DNA from 2 places in the Citricoccus sp. SGAir0253 genome. Region 1 is predicted to be linked to the other one. Evidence: riboswitches for the same ligand, from Rfam matches in the RefSeq annotation. Region 1 holds a riboswitch; the other holds the start of a gene.

Region 1 (11,076 bases):
GGGTGCCGGCCTGCGGTCCGCAGTCCCGGGGCTCGACGGCGGTGACCGTCCCGGAGAACAGGCTCACGCCCGAGGAGGTCCCGTAGGGGTCCGCCAGGGTCATCTCCCGGTGGGCGCCCGAAGGCCACAGGGCGGCCATGGCGGCCACGAGCAGCACGGTGACCGGCACGAGGATCGCGGCCAGCACCAGGACCACCCGGCGGCGGGGGGCGCCGCCGGGACCGGTGAGGGCGTCGTCGGCGGCGGGGCCGGCCTCGAGGCCGTGCCCGTGGCCGGCGTGCTCGTCCGTGAGGGCCATGGCGGATCAGCCGCGCAGGCGGACCATGACGTTGCGCATCTCCAGCACCACGGTGCCGTCCGGCTCGGCCAGCGTGACGTCGACGATCCGGGTGGACCCCCCGCCGCTGCCGACCACCGCGGTCGCCGTGAGCTCCTCGCCCTCGCGGCCGGGGGCCAGCAGGGACGAGGAGGAGTGCGAGGTGACCCAGCGCGGGGTCTCCTCGCCCGTGTTCAGGGCGTAGGCCGCCGCCGTGTCCGCGAGCAGCATGGTGATCCCGCCGTGGCAGATCCCGTGCGAGTTGCACTGCCGGGGGCGCACGGTCATCCGCATCCGGCAGCCGGAGGCGTCACCGTCCACGAAGGTGATGCCCTGGTCCGTCACGGGCGTGTCCACCGCCAGGATCGCGGCGGCGCGCTGGGCGCGCAGCCGCGCCTCCGCCGAGCGGCCGCCGGCCTCGCCCGCCACCGGGTCCGCCACCGGGTCCGTCGCCTGCTCCATGGTCCTGTCCTTCCTCGCGTCCGTGCCGCGTCCGTCGTCGTCCCGGGCCCGCTACCGCGCGGCGTCCGTGGCCCAGATGCGGGTGTCCAGCAGCACCCGGGCGTGGCCGGTGGCCACGAGCTGGTCCAGGATCGGCGCCAGCGCGTCCATCGCCTCGTCCACCTCGACCTGCACGGGGTACTGCGTGGTCAGCAGGGACAGCAGCGCCCCGACCGCGAACTGGGCGTCCGCCGGGGCCAGCTCCGGGTTCCAGCCGAGCAGCACGTCCGTGGGGTCGTCCGTGCGCTCGGGGGTGTAGGAGATCGCGAAGGCGTGCACGAGACCGCCCTCCGCCTTCGGCCGGGGTCGCAGCACCACGGCGCCGGAGGCCCCGGTCGCGGGCCCGAGCAGCAGCTGCTGGGCCCGGCCGACCGTCATCACCGCCGGGTCCCAGCCGTGCGTGGCCTCGTAGAAGGCCGCGACGGCCTGCGTGAGCTCCACGGACCCGGTGGCCAGGTCCTCCACGGTCACGCCCGTCCCGTCCAGCTCCGGCGGGGTGATCACCCCGGGCCCGACGGCGACGCGCCGGGAGCGCTGCAGCGGCGCGAAGCCCTGCCCCGCCAGGAACGCCTCGGTCCCCGCGGTGCCCTCGCCGGGGCCGTCGTCGCCGCCGTCCCCGGCGTCGTCCCCGGCACCGGGCACGACGGCGAAGCGCGCCTTGAGCTCGGCGGTGCCGATCTCCCCGGCCTCCCGGGCGGAGCGCACCTCGGCGCGCAGGGCCTCGAGCAGCGCGGTGGCGATGCCCCGGCGGCGCAGTCCCCGGGCGGTCTCGGCGTAGCACCAGAGCCGCTGCGGGTGCACCGAGGAGGCGTAGACGACGGCCGCCGCGACGGGCACGCCCTCGTCCTCGGCCACGAGGCAGCGCGCCCAGGGCCCGGCCTCCCGCCCGGCCGCCGGGCCGGCGCTCGAGGGCCGCAGCATGGCGCGGTCCTGGTGCTGCTGGGGGTCGGCCGGGTCGCCCCAGACCTCGAGCAGGCGCAGGTCGTCACCCTCGGCCCACGGCCGCAGGGCGAGGCCCGGCGGCAGCTGCCGGCCGGCGTCGGGAGCCGTCATGGGTGTCCTCTCTCGGGTGCTGGCGTGCGGTCTCGGTGCGGGCGGGCTAGCGGGAGAGCCGCTCGAACAGCCAGCCGCGGACCTGGTCCAGGCCCACGCGCTCCTGGGCCATGGTGTCCCGCTCGCGGATGGTCACGGCCTGGTCCTCGAGGGAGTCGAAGTCCACGGTGATGCAGTACGGCGTGCCGATCTCGTCCTGGCGGCGGTAGCGGCGGCCGATCGCGCCGGCGTCGTCGTAGTCGATGTTCCACACCCCGCGCAGCTCGTCCGCCAGCCGCTTGGCGGTCGGCACGAGCTCCTCCTTGCGGGACAGCGGGAGCACGGCGGCCTTGACCGGGGCCAGCCGCGGGTCCAGGCCCAGCACCGTGCGCACGTCCATGCCGCCCTTGGCGTTGGGCGCCTCCTCCTCGCGGTAGGCGTCCACGAGGAAGGCCATCATCGAGCGGGTCAGGCCGAAGCTGGGCTCGATCACGTACGGGGTGTACCGCTCGCCCGTGGCCTGGTCGAAGTACTGCAGCTTCGTGCCGGAGGCCTCGGTGTGCGAGGCCAGGTCGAAGTCGGTGCGGTTGGCGATGCCCATCAGCTCGCCCCACTCCGAGCCCTGGAAGCCGAAGCGGTACTCGATGTCGATCGTGCCGTCCGAGTAGTGGGCCCGCTCGTCCTCGGGGACGTCGAAGCGGCGCATGTTCTCGGGCTTGATGCCCAGGTCCGTGAACCACTCCCAGCACGCCTCGACCCAGGAGTCGAAGTACCGGCCCGCCTCGTCCGGGTGGGTGAAGTACTCGATCTCCATCTGCTCGAACTCGCGCGTGCGGAAGATGAAGTTGCCCGGGGTGATCTCGTTGCGGAAGGCCTTGCCGATCTGCCCGATGCCGAACGGGGGCTTGCGGCGGGCGGCGCCGACCACGTTGAGGAAGTTCACGAAGATGCCCTGGGCCGTCTCGGGGCGCAGGTAGTGCAGCCCCTCCTCGTTGTCCACGGGGCCCAGGAAGGTCTTCATCAGCCCGGAGAAGGTCTGCGGCTCCGTCCACGCCCCGCGGGTGCCGCAGTCCGGGCAGACGACCTCCTCCATGCCGTCCGCCCCGCCCTCGGGCCTGCGGCCCTTCTTGGCCTCGAAGGCCTCGATGAGGTGGTCCTGGCGGTGGCGGTGGTGGCACGAGGTGCACTCCACCAGCGGGTCCGTGAAGGTGTCCACGTGGCCGGAGGCCTGCCACACGGCGCGCGGCAGGATGATGGAGGAGTCCAGCCCCACCATGTCCTCGCGCCCGCGCACGAAGGTGTTCCACCACTGGGTCTTGATGTTGTCCTTCAGCTCCACCCCGAGCGGCCCGTAGTCCCACGCCGACCTCGAACCGCCGTAGATCTCGCCGGCCTGGAACACGAAGCCGCGGCGCTTCGCGAGGGAGATGACCGCGTCGAGGGTGGACTTGGGGGCCATGGGGGCATCACATCCGTGTCTGTTGCTTCGGCCGCTGGGCGGCGGTCCGCGCACTGGCGCGGGCGTACTCGGGGATTGTCTACCGGCCCAGTCTAGGGCCCGGTCCCGCCCGGGCCCGCCAGCGCGGACCCGGCCACCGTCCCGGCGCGCGCCGGTCACGGGATGACCCACCCCCGGGCAGGGGCGAGAATGGACCCATGCCCTCACGCCCCGAACGCCACGCCCCGCAGTCCCCGTCCTCGCACCCGGTGCCGCTCGAGATCCGCGACGACGTGATCCGGCTGGGCCAGGCGCTCAAGCTCGCCAACCTGGTGGAGGACGGGGCGGACGCCCGCGTGGTGATCGAGGCCGGCCTCGTCCAGGTCAACGGCGACCCCGAGACGCGCCGGGGCCGCCAGCTGCACCACGGGGACGTCATCGAGTTCTCCGGCGAGGCCGTGAAGGTGGTCCCGGCCGGGCACTGAGCCGGCCAGGAGGGCTCAGCGCACCACGGCGTCGAGGAACTCCCGCACGTGCCCCAGCTCCTGGGGGCTGATGGAGTGGCCGATCCCGGCGTAGACGACCTTGGTGAGGTCCACGTGGGCGTTCATCCAGCCGTGCGTGTACTCCACCTTGTCCGGCGTGATGACCGGATCCGCCTGGTCCCGGCCCCAGAACACCTTCGGCCGGGCGCGCTCCACGGCCTCGTCGTCGAAGAAGCCGGCCAGTGGGCCGGTGCCCGGGCCGGTCGGGGACCAGTCGGGGTCGATCGCGAAGCCGGACAGGCCCACGATGGCCCGGTACGCCTCCGGCTCGCGCCGCAGCAGCGAGGTGGCCATGGCCATGCCCATGGAGAAGCCCAGCAGGGAGGTGCTGGCGAAGTGCGGGCGCTGCGCGGCCACCCACGCCTGCAGGTCCTCGACGGCGGCGCGCACGGCCAGCGGCCAGGACTCGTCCGTGCCGATGATCGGGAACCACGTGTACCCGCCGTGGTCCATGGTGATCGGGGCGCGCACCGCGGCCACGGTGAACTTCTCCGGCAGCCCGGGGACGAGCCCGAACAGGTCGTGCTCGCTCGCGCCGTAGCCGTGGATGAGCACCAGCAGGTGCGTGCCGGCGCGCTCGTCCTCGGGGCGGGACCAGCGGACGACGGGGTCGGTGGCGGGGAACGGGGCGGTGGTGTCGGTCATGGGCACAAGGCTAGGGGCTCAGAGGCCCAGCACGCGCTTCATCTCGCCGGCCACCTGGTCCAGGTCCGTCAGGAACCCGTCGTGGCCGATCGGCGAGTCGATCATGAACACCGGCACGTCCCCGGGCAGCTGGCGCGCCAGCTCCTGGGACTGGCCCGGGAAGTAGAGCCGGTCCGAGTCCACGGCGGCGATGAACGCCGTGGCGGGGATCCCGGCCAGCACCTCCGCCTCGGTCCCCCGGCCGCGGGAGACGTCGTGGCTCATGAGGGCCTCGGTCAGCACCAGGTAGCTGTTGGCGTCGAAGCGGCCCGTGAGCTTGGTGGCCTGGTGGTCCAGGTAGGACTCCACCTGGTACCGCCCCGCGCGGCGCACCGGGTGGCCGAAGGGGTCCTCGTCCGGCTGCGGGCTGCGCCCGAAGCGGGCCGCCATGTCCGGCTCGGAGCGGTAGGTGATGTGCGCGATCCGCCGGGCGATGCCGAGCCCCGCGTCCGGGCGGGAGCGACCGTAGTAGTCCCCGCCGTGGTAGTCCGGGTCCAGCGTGATCGCCTGCACCTGGGCCTGGGCGAAGGCGATCTGCTCGGCCGTGGAGTGCGCCCCGCACGCGATGACGGCCATGCCGCGCACGCGCTCCGGGTAGGTGGCCGCCCACTCGAGGGCGCGCGCGCCGCCCATCGAGCCGCCGATGACCGCCTGCCAGGCGTCGATGCCCAGCGCGTCGGCCAGCCGCGCCTCCGCCCGCACGGAGTCGCGGATCGTGGTGAACGGGAAGCGCGAGCCCCACGGGGTGCCCTCGGGGTCCAGCGACGACGGCCCCGTGGTCCCGTAGCAGCCGCCCAGCATGTTGGGGGCCACCACGAACCAGCGGTCCGTGTCGATCGGCGCGCCCGGACCGACGACGCCCTCCCACCAGCCCTCCTCCGGTTCCCCGGTGGAGCGCGCCACGTGGGTGGAGCCGGTCAGGGCGTGCAGCACCAGCACCGCGTTGGACCGGTCGGCGTTGAGGGTGCCCCAGGTCTCGTACGCGATCTCGACGGCGGGCAGGTGCCCGCCGGCCTCGAAGTCGAGGGCGCCGACGGGCAGGGACTGCAGGCCGCCCTCGGGGAGGACGGTGCTGGCCTGGTGGGGGCTGGTCATGGTCATGGGGTCCCTCCGCGCCTCACGCGCTCACGTTGGCGGCGGCGAACCCCTCCTCGAGGTCCGCCAGGATGTCCTCGATGCTCTCCACGCCCACGGACAGCCGCACGAGCCCGGGCGTGACGCCCGCGGCGCGCTGCTCGGCCTCCGTGAGCTGGGAGTGCGTGGTGGAGGCCGGGTGGATGACGAGCGAGCGGACGTCGCCGATGTTCGCCACCTGGTGGTGCAGCCGCAGGGCGTCGACGAAGCGCGCCCCGGCCTCGCGGCCGCCGTCGATCTCGAAGGAGACGAAGCCGCCGGCGCCCCGGGGCAGGTAACGCTGCGCGCGCTCGTGCCACGGGCTGGAGGCCAGCCCGGGGTGGATCACGGAGAGGACCTGCGCGTGGCCCTCGAGGTACTCCGCGACCCGCTGGGCGTTGGCCACGTGCCGCTCCATCCGCAGGGACAGCGTCTCCAGCCCGAGGTTGATGAGGAAGGCGTTGAACGGGCTGATGGAGCTGCCGTAGTCGCGCAGCAGCTGCACGCGCGCCTTGAGGATGTACGCGAGGTTGGCCCCGAGGATGCCGTCCACGCCCAGGTCGCGGGCGAAGACCAGGCCGTCATAGCTCTCGTCCGGGGTGTTGAAGCCCGGGAAGCGCTCCGGCTGGGAGGCGTAGTCGAAGGAGCCGGCGTCCACGATGACCCCGCCCATGGCCACGGCGTGCCCGCCGAGGTACTTGGTGGCCGAGTGCACCACCACGTCCGCGCCGTGCTCGATCGGCCGCAGCAGGTAGGGGGTGGCCAGGGTGTTGTCCACGATGAGCGGGACCCCGGCCTCGTGGGCGATGTCCGCGACCGTGCGGATGTCCAGCACGTCCCCGCGGGGGTTGCCGAGGGACTCCCCGAAGAACGCCCGGGTGGTGTCCCGGACCGCGCCGCGCCACTCCTCGGGGTCGTCCGGGTCCTGCACGAAGGTGGTGGTGATGCCGACCTTGGCCAGGGTGTGCTTGAAGAGGTTCTGGGTGCCGCCGTAGAGGGAGGCCGAGACCACCACGTGGTCCCCGGCGCCGGCAAGGTTGAGGATCGAGAACGTGGTGGCGGCCTGGCCGGAGGCCAGCAGCAGGGCACCGGCCCCGCCCTCGAGCGCGGCGATCTTGCCCTCGACCGCCTCCTGCGTGGGGTTGCCGATCCGGGTGTAGATCGGCCCGAGGTCCTTGAGCGCGAACCGGTCCGCGGCGACCTCGTGGGAGGGGAAGTCGAAGGAGTTCGACTGGATGATCGGCAGCGCCGTGGCCCCGTAGGGGTTCTGGTCCGGGATGCCCGCGTGGACCTGGCGGGTCTCGAAGCCCCAGTCCGCGACGTCGGCGGCCTGGTCCTCCGCGGCGCTGGCGGGAAGGCTGGCCTCGGTGTTCGGGGTGTCGGTCATCGCAACGGCTCCTGTCTGGTCCAGGGCCACCCGGTGGCGCCCGCCCTCCCCGGTCCGGGGCGGCGTGGCGCGGTGGCCCGCGCTTGCCGGCGCCGGTCGGCGCCCGCCTGGTCCTCACCCGGGGCACCCCACCGCGAGCTGGAGGGTTGCCGGCCAGCAAGCCGGGGCTCGATGCTGGCACTCATGACCTGGCCCCAGTCTGCCAGATCCGCCCGGGCGATTCACCCCGCGGTGACGTCGCGTGACCCCGGCGGGGCGGTCAGGCGGGCGGCGGAGGGGCCCTCCGGCGGGCCTCGGGGGAACCGTGCGGCGGGCGGCGGAGGGGCCGCCGCCCGGGCCGGACGGGGGCGCTCGCCGCGTGTGACGTCGGCAACATGTCGAGTGAGGTTAACCTAAGCGATCCGCGCCGCCCGGAGGTGCGACGATGGACACATGATGCGCTTGGATCACGTCTCGTACGCCGTTGGCCCGGAGGGTCTCACCGACACCGTGGCCCGGATCGCCGATGCCCTGGGCATCGAACGCGTCAAGGGTGGTGTGCATCCCCGCTTCGGCACCCGCAACGCGATCTTCCCGCTGCGCAACCGCCAGTACCTCGAGGTCGTCGAGGCCCTGGACCACCCCTCCTCCGAGAAGGCGCCCTTCGGCCAGGCCGTGCGCGCCCGCTCCGAGATGGGCGGCGGCTGGATGGGCTGGTGCGTGGCCGTGGACGACCTCTCCCCCTTCGAGGAGCGGCTCGAGCGCCACTCCGTGCCCGGCAACCGCAAGTTCCCGGACGGCCGCGAGCTGACCTGGCGCCAGATCGGCATCAAGGGCCTCATCGCGGACCCGCAGGTGCCCTACCTGCTGCGCTGGGACGACGGCACCGAGGACCTGCACCCCTCGCAGGCCGCCGAGCCGCAGGCCTCCCTCTCGGCCATCACCATCGCCGGCTCGCGCGAGCGCGTGCGCGACTGGCTCGGCCTCGACGACCCGCAGCAGAAGGTCAAGGACCTCAACGTGGAGTTCCAGGCGCCGTCCGGCACCCCGGGCATCCTCTCCGTGACCTTCGAGACCCCCAAGGGCACCGTCACCCTCTGACCGCCCCGGGCTCAGGTGCCGAACCAGCCGAGCTGCGCCAGCAGCGGGTAGGCGACGAAGCCGGTGACGTCCAGCAGCAGGTGGGCCACCACGAGCGGCGCCACCCGGCGGTGGCGCAGGTAGACCGCGCCGAACACGAGCCCCATCACCAGGTTGCCGATCCCGGGACCGATGCCCTGGTACAGGTGGTAGGCCGCGCGCAGCACGGCGCAGGCCACCACGACCGCCACGGGGTTCAGCGGCGGGAACGCCCCGCCGGCCCACCGGCGCAGCCCGCCCTCGGCGACCGGCAGCGCGGGATCCGCCCCGGCCCGCAGCTGCTGCAGGTAGCCGAGCCGGTCGAACAGCCAGGCCACCACGATGACCTCCTCCAGCACGGCGTGCCGCAGGGCCGAGAGCACCAGCACCGGCGTGGTCCACCAGTACTCGTTCATCGCGCTGCCGACCACCGCCGTCGTCAGCCCGGCCGCCCGGCCGCCGGCGTAGACGGCGAGGGTCCCCAGGCCGATCACCAGGAACAGCGCCGCGCCCCAGCCGAGGTCCGCCCCGGGGCGGCGCAGGTCCAGGCCGAGGGTCCGGAACGGGTTGCGCCCGCGGATCCACAGCAGGTGGAACACGAGCAGCACGGGCACCAGCGCGAAGCCGATGTCCAGCAGCTGGTACGCGAGGTCGAAGTACTGGCGGTCGGCCAGCGGCGGGTTCAGCGTGGTGGTCTGCCCGGCCAGCGGTCCGCGGCTCATCTTCTCCAGCAGGTCCACCACGGCATAGACCGCCGACCGGCCCAGGGACAGCCCCAGGACGATCGCGATCTCCCAGCGGACCGTGCGCGCCGAGGGGGCGGCGGCCGGCGCGGGCGTCGCGGGAGCGGCCGGGCGGGGAGCTGCGGGGGTGGTCACCGCTCCAGTGTAGGAAGCACCCCGCTACCGTGGGGCCATGGCCTCCCCACCGTCCGACGCCGACCTCGCGCTCGCCCGCGCCGCCGCCGCCCGGCCCCTGGCCGGGACCGGCCCGGACGCCGCCCGCCGGCTGGCCGCGGCGGACTGGTCCGCCGGGGTCGTGGAGGAGGGCGGGGCGTCCCACCGGGTCCTCGTGCTGCCCGGCACCGGCGCGGTCCGGATGACGCGCGACGCGCGGGCCGCGGCCCGGCTGCCGGCGAACGTCGCGCTCGTGGCGGCACTGGCGGACACCGCGCGGCTGCCGGTGGACCTGCCGGTGCCCCTCACCGAGGTGGTCACCGCCGCGGACGGGACGGCCGCCGTCGTCCAGGGGTACCTGCCCGGCCGGCCCCACCCGCCGCACACCGGCGACCCCGCGGTGCTGCGCGCGCTGTGCGCGGCGCTCGCGGCGGTGGACACCGCTCCGCTGCTGCCCCACCTGGCCCCGCCCTTCGCGTACCGGGGCCCGTGGCCGGCGGCGCGGGTCGAGCGCCTCCGCCGGCTGCCGGACCGGCTGCGCCGGGCCCACGGCGCGGCGCTGTGGGACGGGCCGTGGGCGGCGGAGCACCCCGCGGTGTCCGCCGCCCGGTTCCCGGACGCGGCGGAGGAGCTGCTGGACACCCTCCGGTCCTGGACCGAGGACCCGGTGGTGCCGCCGGCGCTCGTGCACGGCGACCTCGCCGGGCACAACATGCGCTGGATGCGCGGGGGAACCGCCGGCCCCGCGGCGTCCCCCCGGGCCCCGTGGCGGCTCACCGGGATCCTCGACTGGGACCTGGCCAGCCGGTGGGACCCCGCGCTCAACGCCGCGCACCTGTCCCTGTGGCACGGCGAGGACCGGCTCGGGGAGATCGCCCGGGACCCCTTCGAGGCGCACCGGGCCCGGGCCTGGCTCGGCTGGACGGCGCTGGAGGCGCTCGACGACGCCGCCGGCCGCGAGGATCCCTCCAGCAGCCTCCGCCCGCCGGACTGGCCGAGGCTGCTGCGCAGGGTGCTGCCTCGTCTCGGCCGGGCCGTGGCGGCGCTGCGCGGCGCCGGTCAGGGGCGCAGCGTGGCCAGGTAGTCCCGGCCGACCGCGTGCAGGGCGTCCTCGGGCGGCTGGACCGCGAGGATGGTGGCGACGACGATGGCCCAGCCCCGCGCGCGACGCCAGAGGGCCTCGTCGGCGGGCCGGCTGGCGTCGTACCGGGCGCGGAACGCCGCGGCGCCGGCGGGCGTGAAGTGGGTCAGCGCGATGCCCAGGTCCGAGGCCGGGTCCCCGGCGCACAGGTCGCCGAAGTCCACGAGGACCGGGCGCGGCGGCCCGGCCGGGGCGCCGGGGCCGGCCGCAGCGGCGGTCGCCGGGTCCCCCGCCGCGGCGTCCGTCAGCACGGTGTTGTCCGGGTGCGGGTCGCCGTGCAGCCAGGCCGGCGGGCCGGCGTGCACCGGCGCGGCGAGGGCGTCGTGCCACGCGACCCCGGCGGCGCGGACCACGACCGGGTCCAGGTCCGGCACCAGGTCCGCCCAGCGCGCGGCGTAGCGCTCCCGCGCCGAGGCCAGCGGCATCCCCCGGAACGGGTTCGCCGGGGCGCCGGGCGGCGCCGGCACGTGGAGGCGCCGCAGCCCCGCGGCGAGGGCGCCGGCGTAGGCGTCCCGCTCCGCGGCCGGCCGGTGCACCGCCGGGGTCCCCGCCACCCACGGCACCACGGCCCACCGGTAGGGGTACCCGGCCGCGGGCACGCCGGTCCGGACGGGAGCCGGCAGGCCGAGCCCGGTCCGGGCGCCGAGGACGGGCAGCCAGGCGACCTCCCGGTCGAGCAGCGCCTCGGCGGCCTCGTGGCGGGGCAGGCGGACGGCGAGGCGGTCCCCCAGCCGGACCATGGTGTTGTCCCAGCCGCGGACCACGCCGGCGGCCGGATCTGCGTCCCCGGCGACCGGCAGCCACGCCAGGTCCGGGTGCTGGTCGGCCAGCAGGGCGCGGACGAGCGCGGCGGTGACGTCAGGCTCGCCGGACCGATGCTCCCGGGGCACGTCGTCCTCTCCTGGAGGCAACTGGAGGTCGAATC
Region 2 (11,076 bases), 670 kb from region 1:
GCGGTGTCCCCCTCCGGGATGACCCGGATGCACCCCGGATTCGCCCCGCAGGGTGAGGCGCCCCGGGCCGGTCGGCCACTAGATTGGGGGCATCGCTGCAGGCCGGCCCCCTCCGGCCCCCGTTGCCTGCCGCTCGACCCCCGGGAGACAATCAGCGTGAGCACATCGGCCAGCACCGGCGGCACCGCCACCGGGGAGGAGGACGACATCCAGGACCTCCCCCGACCGGGCTCCTCGGCGGCCTCCCCCGACGCCCCGGGCCCGTCCCCGGCCGCTCCCCCGCCGCCCGCGGTCCCCACGTCTCCCGCGTCCCCCGCGCACGCCGCCGTCGCCGGTCTCCCCGCCCCGGGCACCCCCGGGCACCCGGACCACCCCGACCACCCGGACGCCCGGCGCCGGCTCCACCTGCGCCACCGGGGCCTCGAGGGACTGGTCCGCCCCGCGGACGACCACCTCGCCGAGCACGGGCTGGACGAGGCCGCCGTCGCCGAGCGCGTGGAGCACGGGCTGACCAACCGGCAGCCGCGGGACACGTCCCGCTCGATCTGGAAGATCCTGCGCGTCCACGTCCTGACCCTGTTCAACCTGGCCATCGGCTCGTGCGCGGCGGCCATCATCGTCCTGGGCCGCTGGTTCGACCTCGTCTTCTGCTTCGCCGCCCTCGCCAACGTGGTCATCGGCGTGGTGCAGGAGTACTCCGCCAAGCGCAAGCTGGACCAGATCGCGCTGCTGCACCAGGACGCCGCGCGCGTGCTGCGCTCCGGGACGGAGCGGGAGGTCCGGCTCGAGGACATCGTGCTGGACGACGCCGTGGTGCTACGGCGCGGGGACCAGGTCCCGGCCGACGGGGTGGTGCTGGCCGCGGACGGCCTGGACATCGACGAGTCCCTGCTGACCGGCGAGTCGGACGCGGTGGGCAAGCTGCCCGGGCACGCGGTGCTGTCCGGCTCGGCCGTGCTCTCCGGCCACGGGCTGTTCCGCGTCTCCGCGGTCGGCGCCGACTCGCACGCCTCGCAGCTGGCCATCGAGGCCCGGCGATTCTCGAGGATCCACTCCGAACTGCGCGGGGCGCTGGACACCGTGGCGAAGTGGCTCACGATCGCCCTGGTGCCGATCGTGGCCGTCATCGTCAACGGCCAGGTGCAGGCCATCGGCGGCTGGGCCCACGCCCTGGCCACGGGGGCGATGGAGCCGGCCGTCGTGGCCTCCGTCGCCGCCATCACCTCCATGGTCCCGCAGGGGCTGGCGCTGATGACCACCATCGCGTTCGCCGTGGCCGCGCTCAAGCTCGCCCGGGACCAGGTGCTCATCCAGGAGCAGCCCGCGGTGGAGATCCTCGCCCGCGTGGACACCGTCTGCCTGGACAAGACCGGCACGCTGACCGAGGGGCGGATCGTCTTCGACGCCGCCACGCCCCTGGCCCCGGCCGCCGCGGTGCACGATGCCGGCGAGGCCGTGCTGGCCTGGTTCGGTGCCGACGCCAACGCCAACCCCACCGCGCTGGCCCTGCGCGAGCGCTACGCCGCGGTCCCCGGGGCCGAGCCCAGCGCCCGGGTGCCCTTCGCCTCCGCGCGGCGCTGGTCCGCCGTCGCCTTCGGCACGCCGGCCGGGCCCGACGCCGCCCCGGCCGGCCCAAGCGCCCCCGGTCCGGAGGCCGCGGGGACCGATGGCGCGGTCTCCGGAGCCGAGGACCCGGGCGCCCCGGGGGCGCTGCACGGGGCGTGGGTGCTCGGCGCTCCCGAGGCACTGCTCGACGGGTCCCGCCGCCCCGGGGAGCACCTCGAGCGGATCCGGTCGCTGTGCCACGAGACGACCGAGCAGGGCCTGCGCACCATGCTGCTGTGCCGCTCGGCCGAGCCGGCGGCCGCGGGCGCCTGGTTCGGCACCGACGGCGGGGCGGCCGGGGCCCTCGCGGCGGACGGACCCGCACCGGGCGACGGGGCCGGGCCGGCGTCGGGCCCGGCGGACGGGACAAACGCCGCGTGGGCCGGGGCGCCCGTCCGGACCGGGGAACTGCTGCCGCCCGCGCTGGAGCCCGTGGCGCTGCTGACCTTCCGCGAGAAGGTCCGCGACGACGCCCACGAGACCCTGGAGTACTTCCGGGCGCAGGGCGTGGAGCTGAAGATCATCTCGGGGGACAACCCCCGCACGGTCGCCGCGGTCGCGCGCGAGGTCGGGATGACGCTGCACGGCGACGGCTACGACGCCCGCCACCTGCCCGAGGACGACGCCGAGCGGCGCCGCGTCCTGGACACCTATTCCGTCTTCGGCCGGGTCACCCCGGACCAGAAGAAGGGCATGGTCAAGGACCTGCAGGACGCCGGGCACGTGGTGGCGATGACCGGCGACGGCATCAACGACGCGCTGGCGCTGAAGTCCGCGGACCTCGGCATCGCGATGGGCAACGGCGCCCCGGCCACGAAGGCCGTCTCCCGCATGGTGCTGCTGGACAGCCGGTTCTCGCGGCTGCCCTCCGTGCTGGCCGAGGGCCGGCAGGTGATCGCCAACATCGAGCAGCTGGCCCACCTGTACCTCACCAAGACCTCCTACGCCGTGCTGTTCGGCGTGGTGTTCTCCCTGCTGGCCTGGCAGTACCCGCTGCTGCCTCGGCAGGCCTCCACGGTCGACTTCCTGATGATCGGCCTGCCCACGTTCTTCCTGGCCCTGGCGCCGAACCAGCGGCGGTACGTGCCCGGGTTCCTCCGGCGGTCACTGCGCTTCGCGCTGCCCTCGGGCCTGGTCATCCTCACCGGGCTGCTGGCCGTGAACCTCGCGGCCCGCTGGTTCGCCGGGGACGTGTCCGTGCGGCAGGTCCAGACGGCCTCGGTCATCACGCTGACGCTCATGGGCCTGTGGGTGCTCAACCTCATCTCCCGCCCGCTGACGCGCTGGAAACTGACGCTGATCGCGTCCATGTACGCGCTGCTGGTCGTGGTGCTCGTGGTGCCCGCCTCCCAGCGGTTCCACCAGTTCGAGTACCCACCGCTGGACCTGGGGCTCACGGCGGGGGGGATCGGCGTGGTCGGCTGCGTCCTGCTCGAGCTGATCCACCTGCGGCACCGGTCCTGGGTCCGCCGCACGCAGGGCGCTGGACGTCCGGAGGTCCCGGCCGGCCCGGCGCGGGCGGGCGGGATGACCGGCCGTGGCCCCGCCCGCCAGTCCGTGGTCGAATGGCAGGGACCGCGCCCGGACCGAGCCCCGGAGGACCGATTGCCCGCAGCAGCACCCACCGCCCCCCGCACCGTCGACGTCCTCGTGATCGGCGGCGGCAACGCCGGGATCTCCCTCGCCGCCCGGCTGCACCGCCAGGGCCTGCGGGACGTGGCCGTCGTCGAGCCCAAGGACACGCACCACTACCGGCCGATGCTCTCCTACGTGGGGGCCGGGCTGAAGACGGTGCGGGACCTGTCCCGTCCCCAGGCCCGCGCCATGCCGGACGGGGTCACGTGGGTCCGGGACGCCGTGGCGGCCCTGGACACCGCCGCGCGGACGGCCGTGCTGGCCTCCGGCACCCGGATCGGCTACCGCGACGTGGTGGTCTGCCCGGGCTCCACCCCGGACTGGGACGCCGTCCCCGGCAGCGCCGAGGCCATGGCCAGCGGCTTCGCCTCGACCAACTACACGGTGGACCTGGCGCCGCGGACGTGGGAGCTCATCCGCGGGCTGCGCGCCGGCCGCGCCCTGTTCACGATCCCGGACGGACCCGCGCCCACTCCCCAGATCGGCCAGAAGATCCTCTACCTCGCGTGCGACTACTGGCAGCGCCGCGGCGTGCTGCGGGACATCGAGGTGACCCTGCTGACGCCCACCGCCACGGTCTTCGGCCAGCCGGACGTGGACCGGCGGCTGGAGCCCTGGGTGTCCCGGTACGGGATCCGCGTGGTCACCGGGGCGCGGGTGCGGTCCATCGACGCCGGCGCCCGCCGGCTGGCCGCGGAGGTGGAGGGCACGCCGCGCGAGTTCGGCTACGACCTGCTGCACCACGGCCCCGTGCACCGCGCCCCCTCCTGGATCGCCGCCGCGGGCCTGGGCACGGAGGACGGGTACGTGGACGTGGACCCGGAGACGCTGCGCCACCGCTCGGTGCCCTCGGTGTGGGCGTGCGGCGACGCCGCCGAGCTGCGGACCGGCCGGTCCGGCGGGGGCCTGCGCCACCAGACGAGGATCCTCGCCGACAACCTGCTCGCCGCCCGCGAGGGCAGGACCCTGGAGGGACGGTACGACGGCTACACGGTCACGCCCGTCACCGTGGCCCGCGGCAGGGCCCTGTTCCCGGAGTACGACCGGGACAACGCGCTGGACCCCAGCATCCCGGGGCTGCCGCTGCTGCGCCCCAGCCGCGCCCTGTGGTTCTTCGACCTCGAGGTCCTGCCCCGGGAGTACTGGTACAGCATCCTCAAGGGCCGCTGACCCGGCCCGTGGGCGGGTCAGCCAGCCCGTCCGTCCGGCCGGGAAACGGCGGGGGGACGGGCGGGGAACGGGCGCCGTCCACTCGGAAACGGCACTGTCACGGGGCTTCCGTGGCCCGTCATGGTACTGAGGGGTAGTGATCGCGCGCGGCTAAACTCGCCCTGTTCGGGACGGTCAGACACGGCGTCCAGTCAGTAACCCCACCAGAAGGAGCTCCTGCCATGGCAGCACCCAGCCCCGGTTATTCGATCACCCTGCAGGTCCAGGCCCCCGCGTCGTTCACCGCGACCTCCGACCTGGCCGCCGCCGTGGCAGCCACCGGTGCCGCCGTCACCGCCCTCGACGTCGTCGAGTCCCACCACTCCTCCATGGTCATCGCCGTCAGCTGCAACACCACCGACGCCGGCCACGCCGAGCGGGTCAAGGCCGCCCTGGACGCCCTGGAGGGCACCGAGGTCCAGGAGATGGCCGACCAGACCTTCCAGCTGCACGAGGGCGGCAAGATCGAGACCACGCTGCGCGTGCCGCTGCGCACCCGTGACGACCTGTCCCGCGCCTACACCCCGGGCGTGGCCCGCGTGTGCCAGGCGATCGCCCAGGACAAGTCCCAGGCCCGGCACCTGACCATCAAGAAGAACACCGTCGCCGTGGTCACCGACGGCACCGCCGTGCTGGGCCTGGGGGACATCGGCCCCGAGGCCGCCATGCCGGTCATGGAGGGCAAGGCCGCCCTGTTCAAGCAGTTCGCCGGCGTGGACGCCTGGCCGGTGGCCCTGGACACCACGGACACCGAGGAGATCATCCGCACCGTCAAGGCCATCGCCCCGGCCTACGGCGGGATCAACCTCGAGGACATCTCCGCCCCGCGCTGCTTCGAGATCGAGGCCCGCCTGCGCGAGGAGCTGGACATCCCGGTCTTCCACGACGACCAGCACGGCACCGCCATCGTGGTCCAGGCCGCCCTGACCAACGCCCTGAAGCTCACCGGCAAGAGGATCGAGGACGTGCGCATCGTCGTCTCCGGCGTGGGCGCGGCCGGCACCGCCATCATCCGCCTGCTGATGGCCTCCGGGGCCCGCCACATCGTGGCCGCCGGGCGCGCGGGCGTGATCGAGCGCGGCTCCCAGCACGCCGACTCCAACCGCCAGTGGCTGGCCGACAACACCAACGCCGACTCCTTCTCCGGCTCCGTCAAGGAGGCCATGGTCGGCGCCGACGTGTTCATCGGCGTCTCCGCCCCGAACCTGCTGGACGAGGCGGACATCGCCGCGATGAACGACGGGGCCATGGTCTTCGCCATGTCCAACCCGGACCCCGAGGTGGACCCGGCGGCGGCCTCCAAGCACGCCGCCGTGGTGGCCACCGGCCGCTCGGACTTCCCGAACCAGATCAACAACGTGCTGGCCTTCCCCGGCTTCTTCCGCGGCCTGCTGGACGCCGGTGCCTCGGACATCACCGACGAGATGCTCGTGGTGGCCGCCGAGGCCATCGCCTCCTGCATCTCCGACGAGGAGCTCAACCCCGGCTTCATCATCCCCTCGGTCTTCGACCCCGAGGTCTCCACCCGCGTCGCCGAGGCGGTGGCCGCCGTCGCCACGCCGCGCGCCTGACGCGACCCCGACGGACGCCGCACGCGCACCGTCACCAGGACCGCGGGGCCAGTGGCCCCGCCGCCACGGCCGGCGTCGGCCCCGGATCCCGGGGCCGACGCCGGCCGTCTCGCCCTGGGCGTGGCCATGGCGTTTCCTGTGCGTCAGCTGGGAACCGTTTGACCCTCGGGTCCACGCGCGAAAGACTCAGGTCATCACCCAACCGGCGGACCCCGCCATGAAGGAGAGATGATGATGCGACTGTTCACCTTGGGCGTCGGCGCGGCGATCGGGTACCTGCTGGGGAGCCGCGAAGGGCGTCAGAACCTCGACAAGTTCGCGAAGAACGCGCAGAAGCTGTGGAACGACCCGAAGACCCAGGAGCAGGTCCACAAGGCCACCTCCGCGGTGAAGGACAAGGCGCCGGGCGTGGCGGACAAGGCCACCCAGCTCGCGGACAAGGCCGCCGACTCGATCCGTGACCGGGCCCCCGGGGTGGCGGACAAGGCCAGCGCCGCCGCCCACTCCCTTGCGGACAAGGCCACGGCCACCACGCAGGACCTGGCGGACAAGGCCTCCTCGTCGGACGCCGCGGGCGGCAAGCACGCCGGCGGGACCTCCTACGACACCGAGTACCGCAACGACGCCGGCCCGGCCAAGACCGCCGGCGGCGACGCCCTCTCCGATCCCTCCTCCTCGCTCGAGTCCGAGGGCGGCGGCCCGGACCGCTACTGACCGGCCGGGGCGGTCGCCCGGCGGCGGCCGTCCCCGCACGACGACGGACCCCCGGTTCCCTGCGCAGGGAACCGGGGGTCCGTCGTCGGGCCTCACGGCCCTGGGGCCGGCCCCCGGGGCCGGCCTCGGGTGCGCTCAGCTGCCCACGCGGTTGCGCAGGGAGAAGGACGCGCCGTAGTGGTTCTCCGGCAGGTGGTCACCGCGGCCGAAGAGCTTGTGGCGCATGGTGCCCTCGGTGTACTCGGTCTTGTAGCGGCCCAGCTCCTGCAGCGCCGGGACCACGTACTCCACGATGTCCTCGAAGGTGCCCGGGGTGATGTGGTACGCGAGGTTGAACCCGTCCACGTCCGTCTCGTCCTGGATCCGGGCCAGCTCCTTGGCCACCGTCTCGCCGGAGCCGATGATGACCGGGCCGAACCCGCCCACGCCGCACCACTCGGCGATGCGCCGCACGGTCCAGGGGTTGCCGTCGTCCCCGGAGGCCTTCTTGAAGGTCTCGATGGTGGACTGGATGGCGTTGGACTCCACGTCGCCCAGCGGCTCGTCGAGGTCGAACTGGGACAGGTCGATGCCCATCCAGCCGCTCATCAGCACGAGGCCGCCCTCGACGTCGATGTACTGCAGCAGGTCCTGGTACTTCGCCTGCGCCTCCTCGTCGGTGGCGCCGGTGACGATGGTCTGCATGGACATGATGCGGATGTCGTACGGGTCGCGGCCGGCCTCCACGGCGGCCCGGCGGATCTTCGAGACGGTGCCGGCGATCAGCTCGTCCGTGGGCGAGTTGATGAACACGGCCTCGGCGTGCTTGCCGGCGAAGGCGCGGCCGCGCGTGGAGGCGCCGGCCTGGTAGATCACCGGGGTGCGCTGCCTGGACGGCTCGGTGAAGGCGATGCCCGGGGTCTTGAAGTACGTGCCCTCGTGCTCGATGCGGTGGACCTTGGCCGGGTCGATGAAGACGCCCGACTCCTTGTCGTAGACGACCGCGTCGTCCTCCCACGAGCCCTCGAGCAGCTTGTAGACCACGTCGAGGTACTCGTCGGCGTGGTTGTAGCGCTCGTCGTGCTCCATCTGGTCGTCGTGCCCGAAGTTGCGGGCGGCCGAGGGCAGGTAGCCGGTCACGACGTTCCATCCCACGCGGCCCTCGGTGAGGTGGTCCAGCGTGGCCAGGCGGCGCGCGAAGGCGTAGGGGTGCTCGTAGGCGGTGCCCGCGGTGACGCCGAAGGTGAGGTGCTTGGTGACGGCGGCCATCGGCGGCACGACGAGGATCGGGTCGTTGGTGGGCACCTGGGTGCCGGCCTTGAGGGTGGCCTCGTCCGAGTTGCCGTAGACGTCGTAGGGGCCCAGGACGTCGGCGATGAAGATGCCGTCGAACAGCCCCTTCTCCAGGGTCTGGGCCAGCCCGGTCCAATAGCCCAGCGTGTTGTAGTCGCGGGCGTGGTCGTCCGGGTGGCGCCACAGCCCCGGGGACTGGTGGGCCACGCAGTTCATGTCGAACGCGTTGAAGAGGATCTCCCGCTTGCCGGCGGGGGTGGTGGGCACCCCGGCGGGCAGGGCGGAGGTGTTCTCGGGGGACGATGAGGTCATGGCGATGCTCCTTCCATCGGTCCTGGCGGTAGCACCGCTCCGGTGCGCGGGGCGCACGGTGGTTGCTGCGGCGTCGTGGAGCCAGGTCTCTCGGCCGCTCTGGATGGTTACCCAGCAATTGGAGCACACCGGGAAAGCCGGTGGCGAATTCCGCGTCGCCCGGTGACGTCCCTCACCCGGCGGTGAGCACCACCACGGGATCGGTCGTGGGCGCGGTGGACCCACCGGCCGGTTCCACGGTGACGGCGAGCGCGGCCGTCTCCGGGACCCCGTCCAGCCGGACGAGGGCCCGGCCGTCCTCGAGCTCCAGCAGCCCGGCGGACTCCGGGTCTCCCTGCCCCCGGAGGGTCCACAGCTGGTACACGCGGCCCCCCTGCGGGGCGGGGAGGTCCCGGGCGGCCAGGACGGTCTCCCCGGAGGGCGCGCGGGCGACCTCGACCGTGCCGCCCCCGGCCACCGGGGCGGTACCCCGGCGGGCGCCGTCCTGCTCCAGGACCTGCTCGATGGCCACGGCCTGGTCCCGTTCGGTGAGGCCCGCCGGCTGCCAGGGGTGGGCGAGGAGCAGTGCCGCGGCGGCGGCCGCCGCCGCGGCCGTGGCCGCCACCGCGGCCCAGGCCCGACGGCGGCCGGGCCGGCGTCGTTCCCGGTGGTCCTGCAGGCTGGCGGGCGCCGCGGGACCCGGCCCGGCGGACGGGGCGCCGGAGTGGGCCCCGGCGTCCCCGGAGGACCGCGCCTCGGCGGCGATCGCGTCCAGCACGCGGTCCCGCAGCCCGGCCGGCGGCGCCACGGCCTCCCCGGCGCCCAGGCGGTCCGTCGCCCGCAGCAGGGCGTCCGCCTCGGCGCGCAACACGGGGTCCGTGCGCAGCCGCTCCTCGATCCGGGCGCGCTCGTCCTCGTCCACGGCGTCCAGCGCCCAGGCGGCGAGCAGGTCGCGGTCGTCGGACATCACTCCACCCCCAGGCAGTCCAGTAGTCGTCGCAGTCCGGTGCGCATCCGTGACTTCACGGTGGCCAGCTTCGCCCCGAGCCGGTCGGCGACCTCACGGTACGTCAGCCCGCCGTAGTAGGCGGCCGTGACGGCCTCCTGCTCCAGTGCCGTGAGGGTGCCCAGGCAGTCGACCACCCGGCGCCGGTCCTCGGCGTCGGCCACGGCCTCGGCGACGTCGTCGTGCTCCCGGCCGAACGAGGCCGCGCCCGCCCGGAGCTCCCGGTCGCGCCGGGACTGCGTGGACCGCACCAGGTCGACGGCCCGCCGGTGGGTGATCGAACAGACCCAGCCGGTCACCGATCCCCGCTCGGGACGGAATCCCGCGGCGCCGCGCCAGGCGTCCAGGAGGGCCTCCTGCGTGACGTCGGCCGCCAGGTCGGGATCGCGCACCACGCGCAGGGCCAGGCCGTAGGCCCGTGGGGCCACCGCGTCGTAGAGGGCGGCGAAGGCCTGCTGGTCGCCCTCGGCGCTGCGCCGCACCAGGTCCGCCAGGACCTCCTCGCCCGCGCCGACCCGGGGGCTCGGGCCGGGCGGCGTGGTCCCGGGGCCGGCGTCGCGCGTCATCCGGTCAGCGTATCCCCGGCGCCCGCTCCGGGCGAGGCGACGCCCGGAGCCCGGCGACGGCGGGCGGGGCGGAGCCCCGGACGCTCGCCGGGGAGTGTCCGGGGCACCGTGCACCCGTCACTTGACGAGGGCCTCCGCCATCGAGTCGATGGCGCCGGCCAGCGTCTCCACGTGCATGCCCAGCCCCGCGGCGACCTCCTCGGCCGGCAGTTCGCCGCCGCTGATCCCCTCGAGGAACTCGCCGGCCTGCGGGCGGTAGCCGTCCAGGTCCGCCAGGGCCTGCTCGGCGGCCTCGGTGTCCCCCGCGGCCCTCGCCCCGGCGTAGTCGACGAAGAACCCGATGTGCTCGCGCCACAGCTCCAGGAACGCCGCGCCCTGGTCCTCGCCCGCCAACGAGCCGATCGCCTCGGCCAGGGCCTGGGAGTTCTCGTCAAGGGTCCCGGCCGCGGCCGTGAAGGCCTCGGAATCGGTGCCGCCCTCGGCGGTGTAGGCGGTGAAGACGGCGATCCCGGCGAGGTACACGTGCTCCTGCAGGTCGTAGGTGAGCTGGGCGCGCAGGGCGGCCGCGTCGTCCATCGGATCGCCCTCCATCCCGGTGGCCGCGACCACGCCGCCGGTGATCGTGCCGGCGGCCTCGCCCACGTGGTGGGCCGCGGCCCGCAGGTCGCCGTAGGCCGCGGGATCGCCGGCGGCGAGGCCGTCGATCGCGGCGGTGAGGGTGTCCACGTGGCCGTGCAGGGACTCGGTCACGGCATCGGCCGGCAGCTCGCCGCCCGTGAGCTCCTCGAAGAAGGCCCCGGCCTCCCGCGTGTACCCCTCCAGGTCGGCGACGGCCTGCTCCTGGCCGGCCGCATCACCGGACTTCTCGGCCGCCGCGTAGTCGACGAAGTAGCCGATGTGCTCGCGCCACAGCGCGAGGAACGCCTCGGCGGTCTCGGCGTCCGAGGCCGCCTCGATGGTCGCGGCGAGCTCCTGGGAATTCTCGTCCAGGGCGGCGGAGGCCAGTTCGGTCTCCGGGCTCTCGAGGTCGGTGGCATAGGCCGTGGCCACGGTGATGCCGGCCAGGTAGACGTGCTCCTGCAGCTGGGCCGTGAGGGTGGCGCGCAGGGTGGCCGCCTCGGAGGCCGGGTCCCCGTCCACGTCGGCCGCGGCGACGAGGCCGGCGGCCAGCGTCTCGGCGGTCTCGGGCATGTGCGCCGCGGCGGTC

Evidence for each region. A riboswitch is a leader RNA that binds a small molecule or an ion and turns the genes downstream of it on or off. The one in region 1 is predicted to bind S-adenosylmethionine.
Region 2: another riboswitch for S-adenosylmethionine. It lies ahead of E7744_RS13565 (LLM class flavin-dependent oxidoreductase); the one in region 1 lies ahead of E7744_RS10735 (O-acetylhomoserine aminocarboxypropyltransferase/cysteine synthase family protein).

The regions. Positions count from the first base shown of each region.
Region 1 is NZ_CP039424.1:2,426,928-2,438,003, forward strand. Features, by position in the region: gene E7744_RS10700 (YibE/F family protein) at 1-298, opposite strand, end outside; gene E7744_RS10705 (PaaI family thioesterase) at 305-778, opposite strand; gene E7744_RS10710 (GNAT family N-acetyltransferase) at 830-1,870, opposite strand; gene E7744_RS10715 (glycine--tRNA ligase) at 1,917-3,308, opposite strand; gene E7744_RS10720 (RNA-binding S4 domain-containing protein) at 3,506-3,772, shown strand; gene E7744_RS10725 (alpha/beta hydrolase) at 3,788-4,477, opposite strand; gene E7744_RS10730 (homoserine O-acetyltransferase) at 4,496-5,617, opposite strand; gene E7744_RS10735 (O-acetylhomoserine aminocarboxypropyltransferase/cysteine synthase family protein) at 5,634-7,016, opposite strand; SAM riboswitch class IV at 7,091-7,205, opposite strand; gene E7744_RS10740 (VOC family protein) at 7,449-8,096, shown strand; gene E7744_RS10745 (type II CAAX prenyl endopeptidase Rce1 family protein) at 8,108-8,992, opposite strand; gene E7744_RS10750 (phosphotransferase) at 9,030-10,094, shown strand; gene E7744_RS10755 (phosphotransferase) at 10,070-11,041, opposite strand.
Region 2 is NZ_CP039424.1:3,100,455-3,111,530, forward strand. Features, by position in the region: gene E7744_RS16275 (HAD-IC family P-type ATPase) at 151-4,410, shown strand; gene E7744_RS13555 (NADP-dependent malic enzyme) at 4,632-6,020, shown strand; gene E7744_RS16280 (YtxH domain-containing protein) at 6,249-6,734, shown strand; gene E7744_RS13565 (LLM class flavin-dependent oxidoreductase) at 6,870-8,318, opposite strand; SAM riboswitch class I at 8,329-8,428, opposite strand; gene E7744_RS13570 (anti-sigma factor) at 8,491-9,264, opposite strand; gene sigK (ECF RNA polymerase sigma factor SigK) at 9,264-9,869, opposite strand; gene E7744_RS13580 (hypothetical protein) at 9,987-11,076, opposite strand, start outside.